Regions from separate parts of the Pseudomonas sp. S2_A10 genome, predicted to be linked through region 2. Evidence: riboswitches for the same ligand, from Rfam matches in the RefSeq annotation. Region 2 holds a riboswitch; the other holds the start of a gene.
What was found. Region 2 has a riboswitch for cobalamin ahead of AB4N41_RS20365 (CbtB domain-containing protein). Riboswitches for the same ligand answer to the same signal wherever they lie in the genome.

Region 1 (4,208 bases), 810 kb from region 2:
CACCAGATCGCTGCCGATTTCGTCACGCTCGTTGACCGCTGTCCACAAGGCGCCGCTGGTGGGTTCCCAGGCAAGGCCGTTAGGGTTGCGGATGCCCGAGGCGAAGATCCGGTGATTGCCGGTCGCACGATCCACTTCCCAGATCGCCGCGCGGCCTTCTTCCTGATCCAGACCGTTTTCGCCGACGTTACTGTTCGAGCCGACGGTGACGTAGAGCTTGTTGCCGTCCTTGCTGGCGATGACGTTTTTGGTCCAGTGGTGATTCAGCGTGCCGCCGGGCAAGTCGACGACTTTGATCGGTTGGGTCTTGATCTCGGTGGCGCCCGGCTCGTAGTTGAAACGCAGCAGGCGGTCGGTGTCGGCTACGTACAAATCGTTGCCAACCAGCGTCATGCCAAACGGCGAGTTGAGGTTCTGCAGGAACACCGTGCGGGTTTCCGCGACGCCATCGTGGTCGGCATCACGCAGCAGGGTGATGCGGTTCGGGCTGGGCACGCCGGCGCCGGCCTTGCCCATGACTTTCTTCATCACCCAGCCACGAATGCCTTTGCTGTCATCGGGCTTGGGCGGCGCATTGGTTTCCGCCACCAGCACATCGCCGTTGGGCAGCACGTAGAGCCAGCGCGGGTGATCGAGGCCTTCGGCAAACGCGGCGACCTGGGTGCCGGCCGCTGCGATCGGTTTCGCGCCGTCCGGCCAGCCCACCGCCGGGGCGATGTTGACTGTCGGTATCAGCGTCTTGTTCGGTTCGGGCAGTTTCGGTGACGGGCCGGTGCCGTCGGAGACTTGCAGGCTGGAGGTTTCACCGCAGGCGGCGAGCCCGCCAGCGACGGCGATGATAAGAGCGAGTTGGGCCTTGCGCATTGCTGATCTTCCCTATGAATGCATTCCTAAACATAGAGGAGGGCGCAGGCCCGATGGTTCAACTGCTCAACCGCGGGCTTCCTTGAACAGCACGGCGATGCCGGGATGATAGTTGCCCGCGTCGCTGTGCAATTTGCGATAGGCGTAGGGGAAATACCAGGCCACGGCGCAGGTGTGTTCCTTTTGCAGGTCGTCGACCATGTCCTGCAGTTCTTCAGGGCTGGCGCTGTGCTGGGCTTTTTGCGGAGCAACAAAGAGGCAGCCGAGCTTGAGATCGCTGGCGTAGCTGATGCGCTTGGCATCAGCGGTGACGTCGAGCAGTGCCTGGGTCAGGTTGAGGTTGTTGACCCGTGGCCAGCGTTGCGTGGCCTGAATGAACGCGCGGTCTTCGGCGCCGGCAATCAGCAGGTCGGCGCGAGCATTGCGTTCGCCTTCTTCGTTCTGTTTGCGCGTGGCCGTGTCGTTCAGCGTGACCATTTCAGCCATCCACGCCGCTGCCGCGAGCAGGCCGAGATTGGCTTTCTCGTCGTGCCAATATGGCGTGTCGTTGTCGCCGCGTACGGTGTTGTAGCGATCGATACAGTCAAACCAGCGTTCCAGCAGCGGGCGCAGGAATTCCAGGCGCGGGTTGCTGATGATCATGCCTTGCATCGTCGTCATCCTTATTGTTGTAGTGGGCTTTTCGGGAAAAGCATGGCTCTTTGATATCACTTGTCGCAGTCTGGCACAAGATTGCCGCTGCACAATGGATCAACGGCAGTTATTCGCGCGCAAAGCGCCTCTTCAATTGACGCTCCACCCCCAACCCTCTAACCTTCGCCGCTTGTTTCAGGTGCTCTGTGGCCCCGCGTCGACAGAGTGAAACAGGGAAGCCGGTGAGGGTGGTCTTCAAGCGAAGCCACGACGATCCCGGCGCTGCCCCCGCAACGGTAAATGAGTGAAAACTGCGCCTTGAGCCACTGCCTCGAAAGAAGCGGGAAGGCGCGCAGTCCGGCGAAACGCCGCTCATGAGCCCGGAGACCGGCCTGATCCATCTCAGCGGCATCACGGTGGGCGATGCCAGGCTTTTTGCCGTCTATTCTTGTGCCTGCCCGCCGTTATCCAGCCTCAACGGAGAGCTCCCCCCATGACTGATTCCCCCGAGCGTGACGAACGCCATCTGGCGCGCATGCAGCGCAAGAAAGCCGTGATCGACGAACGCATTGCCAACTCGCCCGACGAATGTGGCCTGGTGCTGGTGCTGACCGGCAACGGCAAAGGCAAGAGCAGCTCGGCGTTCGGCATGCTCGCCCGCGCGATGGGCCACGGCATGCAGTGCGGCGTGGTGCAGTTCATCAAGGGCCGCAACAGCACTGGCGAGGAATTGTTTTTCCGCCGCTTCCCCGAGCAAGTGCGTTTCCACGTCATGGGCGAAGGCTTCACCTGGGAAACCCAGGATCGTCAGCGCGATATCGCCGCGGCGACCGCCGCTTGGGAAGTCTCCCGCGAATTATTGCGCGACCCTTCGATCGGTCTGGTAGTGCTCGATGAGTTGAACATCGCCCTCAAGCACGGCTACCTCGATCTCGATCAGGTGCTCAGCGATTTGCAGGCGCGTCCGCCGATGCAGCACGTGGTGGTCACCGGTCGCGGCGCCAAGCCGGAAATGATCGAGATGGGCGACACGGTCACCGAAATGGGCATGCTCAAGCACGCCTTCCAGGCCGGGATCAAAGCGCAGAAAGGCGTCGAACTTTGAAGCAACCACGTCACTGCCCGGCGGTGTTGATCGCCGCGCCGGCCTCCGGTCAGGGCAAGACCACCGTCACCGCCGCACTTGCCCGTCTGCATCGCAACCAAGGGCGCAAGGTGCGCGTGTTCAAATGCGGCCCGGACTTTCTCGACCCGATGATCCTCGAGCGCGCCAGCGGTGCGCCGGTGTATCAACTGGACATGTGGATGGTCGGCGAGCAGGAAAGTCGCCGGCTGTTGTGGGAAGCCGCCGCCGAAGCCGACCTGATTCTGATCGAGGGCGTGATGGGCCTGTTCGACGGCACGCCGTCCAGCGCTGATCTGGCGCGCCACTTCGGTGTGCCGGTGCTCGGCGTGATCGACGGCACCGCCATGGCGCAGACCTTTGGCGCCTTGGCGCTGGGCCTGGCGAAGTATCAGCCGGACTTGCCGTTCGCTGGCGTGCTGGCCAACCGCGTCGGCACCTTGCGCCATGCGCAATTACTCGAAGGCAGCCTCACCGAAGGTCTGCGCTGGTACGGTGCGCTGTCCCGCGAAACCGGTATCGAATTGCCGAGCCGCCACCTCGGCCTGGTTCAGGCCAGCGAATTGAATGATCTGGATCTGCGCCTCGACGCGGCCGCCGATGCGCTGGCCAGCAGTTGCGAGGTCGCGCTGCCACCCGCCGTAGAATTCGCCGCGCCTGAGATCATCGCCGCCGAGCCTCTATTAAAAGGTGTGCGCATCGCCGTTGCCCGCGATGAAGCCTTTGCCTTCACCTATGGCGCCAGTCTCGATCTGCTGCGGGCGATGGGCGCCGAATTGCGCTTCTTCTCGCCGATCCGCGACACGCAATTGCCCGAGGCGGACAGCCTGTATCTACCGGGCGGCTATCCAGAGTTGCATCACGTCGCGCTGGCGCAAAACGCCTCGATGCTGGCGGCGATCCGCGCGCACCATACGGCGGGCAAGCCCTTGCTCGCCGAATGTGGCGGCATGCTTTACCTGCTTGATTCGCTGACTGACGTGGAAGGCACCCGTGCTGAGCTGGTCGGTTTGCTCAAGGGCGAGGCGGTGATGCAGAAGCGTCTGGCGGCGCTGGCGTTGCAGGCGGTTGAATTGCCGGAAGGGGAGTTGCGTGGGCATACCTATCATCATTCCCTGACCACCACAGCGCTGACGCCGATTGCCCGTGGGCTGAGTCCCAATGGCGGGCGCGGCGCTGAGGCGGTTTATCGCGAGGGGCGGATGACGGCGTCGTACGTGCACTTTTATTTCCCATCGAATCCGACTGCGATTGCGGCATTGTTTGCGCCAGATCGTGAGGCCGCCTTCGCGAGCAAGCTCGCTCCCACAATGGATGACCTGAACCCTGTGGGAGCGAGCCTGCTCGCGAAAGGGCCATGACCGACAACACATTCTCCGAAGCCGAACGCGCAGCGGTCTACAAGGCCATCGCCGAGCGCCGCGACATGCGCCACTTCACCGGCGGCAGCGTCGAGCCGCAACTGCTGCGTCGTCTGCTCGAAGCCGCTCATCAAGCGCCGAGCGTCGGTCTGATGCAGCCCTGGCGCTTCATCCGCATCAGCGATCGTGCTCTGCGCGGGCAGATCCGCGATCTGGTGGAAGAAGAG
Region 2 (4,208 bases):
TGGCGGCAGCTCTTCGGCTACTTCAGCGCGTACGCGAGCCAGGTCTTGCGGGCTGGTCTGGTCAGCTTTGTTGAGGATCACCAGGTCAGCGCTGGCCAGTTGATCGGCGAACAGTTCATGCAGCGGCGACTCGTGATCAAGGTTCGGATCGAGTTTGCGCTGGGCATCGACCTGATCCGGGAACGCGGCGAAGGTGCCAGCAGCGACGGCCGGGCTGTCGACCACGGTGATGACTGCGTCGACGGTGCAGGCACTGCGAATTTCCGGCCACTGGAAGGCTTGCACCAGCGGTTTTGGCAGGGCTAGGCCCGAGGTTTCAATAAGGATGTGGTCGAGATCGCCGCGACGGGCAACCAGCTCGCGCATCACCGGGAAGAATTCTTCCTGCACGGTGCAGCACAGGCAGCCGTTGGCCAGCTCATAAACGCGGCCGCTGGCCTCTTCTTCGGTGCAGCCGATGGTGCATTGCTTGAGGATTTCACCGTCGATGCCCAGCTCGCCAAACTCGTTGACGATCACCGCAATGCGCCGGCCCTGAGCGTTGTCGAGCATGTGCCGCAGCAGCGTGGTTTTGCCCGAACCGAGGAAACCGGTGACGATGGTGACGGGGAGTTTGGCCAGTGTTTTCATCGGTATGCCCTTTGGCAAGCGGCGGGCATACGGGACGAGAACCGGCAGCGCGCATGCACGCCGGAAGCATTCGCCACCGGATCACCCCGCCCGGTTGTAGTGAGAATCTGTGACGAGGCAGGTCTCCTGGCTGACGGCGTTCAGGCGTTGGGCCTGGCGTCCATTGCGCCTTCCCGCTGGCTCATCGGTTGAGCTGGCAGTGGCGTGGCAACGAACATCACCGTTCACAGTTGCGGGGGCAGCCGCGGCTTTGACCGCGTTCCCTTCTTAGCTTCGGCGAGTGCCGAAGAACCTCGAAAGCGCAAGGCTACGCATGGGTCCGTCGTGGGTCAATGGGCGTTGAGTTTGAGTTCGGGGGCATATCCGTTGCTGCGGTAACGGCTTCTTATGGTTTCGCTCTTACAGCGAGTCCCTTTTTCAAACGCCAAAAAGGAACCAAAAGGCTTTGCCCCGGCGTACGGCCCGCTCGCTGGGGCTCGGGGTACCTTCGTTACGGGACCGATCCGGGCGCAGCGGCTACGGTTTGCTTCGCTGCACCTCCTTCCGCTGTGTACGACTGCGTCGCACGGTCGCTGCGCTCCCACCCCCGGATCGATCCCGTAACGAAGCCTGCCGAAGGGGCAAAAGATCAAAAGCCAGAGCAAAAGCAAAGGCAAAGGCAAAAGCAAAAGATCGCAGCCTTCGGCAGCTCCTACAGTTGGATCGCGCACCAGCTCAAGAACAGGTCGGCTGTCAGGCCGCCTTCGCGAGCAGGCTCGCTCCCACAAAAGCAAAAGTAAAGCAGCGCAGCCGCCCCACTCAACAATGAGCGCAAGCTCGAGTGCTCTTGATCTTGATCCACCGGCGACGTCGGAAGGCTGAGTGGAGGGATTGATCCGGGCGTGGGAGCGCAGCGACCGTACGACGCAGTCGTACACAGCGAGTGTAGGTGCAGCGAAGCAAACCGGAGCCGCTGCGCCCGGATCAGTCCCGGAGCGAAGGAACCCGAGCCTGCGAGGGCCGAACGTAGGAGCAAGCCTTTTTGGGTACTTTTTCGGCGTTTGGAAAAAGTGCCTCGCCGTAAGGGCGAAACCGTAATCAGCAACACCCGCAGCAACGGATATACACACAAAAACATCAGAAAAATGCCCACATCGCAGTACCGAAAACTCCCGGAAATTGACTAAAAACCCAAACCCATGTTCTCCTGCACACCTTGTTACGGGTGCCCTTCACAGGGTGAAACGGGAAACCGGTGAATCATGTGCTTTACTCAAAGCCATGTCAGTCCGGTGCTGCCCCCGCAACGGTAAGCGAGCGAAGCGTCAGATCCACTGTGCCCCGGCATGGGAAGGTGATGCTTGCAGGTCGGCGACCAGCCAACCCCTCGCGAGCCCGGAGACCGGCCCGCAACACCCAGCGCGCGCAAGCGCCGCTGAACACAAACAAACCCGCGGTGGGCGGGCGCTGTTCGAAATTCCTGCGTGCCCGGCCCGCAGGGATTTTCATGCGCTCTGTTTACCCGCTGACATTTCAGAGGGAAGCGCTATGTCGATCATCAGTAACACCGTCAGCCACACTGACCACATCTCCAGCAGCACCACACTCGGCCAACGCGTCGCCGCCGCCCTCTTCGCCTCGATCCTCGGTGCCAGCCTGGTCTGGTTCGCCGGTTTCTCGCACATCGAAGCGGTGCACAACGCCGCCCACGATACCCGCCACAGCGCCGCGTTCCCGTGCCACTGAGGCCTGCCGAAATGATCAAGCGTATCGCGCAAACCGCAGGCTTCACCGGCTTGCTGGCCGCCCTGCTGCTGACCCTGCTGCAGAGTTTCTGGGTATCACCGTTGATTCTGCAGGCCGAATCCTTCGAGAAATCCGAACCGGTCGCGCAAGTCCACGAACACGCCGCCGGCACCGCCGCCCACAGCCATGATGGCGAAGCCTGGGAGCCGGAAGACGGCTGGCAGCGCGTGGTCTCGACCACTGGCGGTAATCTGGTGGTGGCAGTGGGTTTCGCCTTGATGCTCGCCGGCCTGTACACCTTGCGCGCGCCGACCAAGACCTCGCAAGGGCTGCTCTGGGGTCTGGCCGGTTACGCCACGTTCGTTCTCGCGCCGACCTTGGGCCTGCCACCTGAATTGCCGGGCACTGCGGCTGCCGATCTGGCATCGCGGCAGATCTGGTGGATCGGCACTGCCGCTTCGACCGCCGTCGGCCTGGCACTGATCGCCTTCAGTCGTCACTGGCTGATGAAGCTTCTTGGTGTAGCGATTCTCGCCGTGCCGCATGTGATCGGCGCGCCGCAACCGCAGGTGCATTCGATGCTCGCTCCAGAGGCACTGGAAACCCAGTTCAAAATCGCTTCGCAGCTGACCAACGTCGCGTTCTGGCTGGCTCTGGGCCTGATCAGTGCCTGGTTGTTCCGCCGCAAAAGCGCAGGCCCATATCAGGCATGACCGATGACCGCGCAGCGCCGACCTTCGTGGTCGGCCTTGGCTGCCAGCGCGGCTGTCCGGCCAGTACGCTGCGTGCGTTACTTGATCAAGCATTGCAGGCGCACCGCATCGAGCTGCGAGCGGTCAAGGCTCTGGCGAGTATCGATCTCAAGCGCGACGAACCGGGGTTGCTGGAACTGGCCACACAATTGAATCTGCCGCTGCAGTATTTCAACAGTGCCGAGCTGGCGCCCTATCAGCAGCGCCTCAGCCATCAATCGCAAATCGCCTTTGAGCGCACCGGCTGCTACGGCGTGGCGGAAAGCGCCGCGCTGGCGCTGGCCGAGCAGTTGATTCAGGCGCCGGCGAAACTGCTGATTCCCCGGCAGAAATATGCGCAGGCCACGCTGGCATTGGCCGGCGCTGCATAAAATCCCGATAATCCCCGCCATTGATCATGAGCACGCTTCATCTGCAGTGTGCCTGCGCCTCTTCACAAGGATTCAACGATGACCGTCTACTTCATCGGCGCCGGCCCAGGCGACCCGGAACTCATCACCGTCAAAGGCCAACGGCTGATTCGCAGCTGCCCGGTGATCATTTATGCCGGCTCGCTGGTACCCGCAGCGGTGCTGGAAGGTCATCAAGCCGAAACCGTGGTCAACAGCGCTGAACTGCATCTGGAACAGATCATCGATTTGATCAGGACTGCCCATGCCCAAGGCCAGGATGTTGCCCGTGTGCATTCGGGGGATCCAGGTCTGTACGGCGCGATTGGTGAGCAGATTCGCTACTTGCGTGAGCTGAACATTCCTTTCGAGATCATTCCGGGCGTGACCGCCACAGCGGCATGCGCAGCGCTGCTGGGCGCCGAGTTGACCCTGCCGGACATTTCGCAAAGCGTGATCCTGACCCGTTACGCCGACAAGACCGCGATGCCCGCCGGCGAAGAACTGGCGAGCCTGGCGCAGCACGGCGCGACCATGGCCATTCATCTGGGGGTCAATCATCTGGAAAAGATACTGGTCGAACTGCTGCCGCATTACGGCGCGGACTGCCCGATTGCCGTTATTCACCGCGCGACATGGCCGGATCAGGACTGGGTGGTAGGTACATTGGCGGACATTGCCGACAAGGTCGAGGCCAAAGGCTTTCGGCGTA

Region 1: it holds a riboswitch for cobalamin, as region 2 does, so the genes downstream of both, cobO (cob(I)yrinic acid a,c-diamide adenosyltransferase) here and AB4N41_RS20365 (CbtB domain-containing protein) in region 2, are expected to answer to the same signal.

What each region holds. Positions count from the first base shown of each region.
Region 1 is NZ_CP162773.1:3,726,177-3,730,384, forward strand. Features, by position in the region: gene AB4N41_RS16810 (PQQ-dependent sugar dehydrogenase) at 1-864, opposite strand, end outside; gene AB4N41_RS16815 (hypothetical protein) at 931-1,515, opposite strand; cobalamin riboswitch at 1,678-1,907, shown strand; gene cobO (cob(I)yrinic acid a,c-diamide adenosyltransferase) at 1,991-2,602, shown strand; gene AB4N41_RS16825 (cobyrinate a,c-diamide synthase) at 2,599-3,981, shown strand; gene bluB (5,6-dimethylbenzimidazole synthase) at 3,978-4,208, shown strand, end outside.
Region 2 is NZ_CP162773.1:4,534,218-4,538,425, reverse strand. Features, by position in the region: gene cobW (cobalamin biosynthesis protein CobW) at 1-630, opposite strand, end outside; cobalamin riboswitch at 730-941, opposite strand; cobalamin riboswitch at 1,816-2,034, shown strand; gene AB4N41_RS20365 (CbtB domain-containing protein) at 2,158-2,355, shown strand; gene AB4N41_RS20360 (CbtA family protein) at 2,367-3,068, shown strand; gene AB4N41_RS20355 (cobalamin biosynthesis protein) at 3,065-3,478, shown strand; gene cobM (precorrin-4 C(11)-methyltransferase) at 3,557-4,208, shown strand, end outside.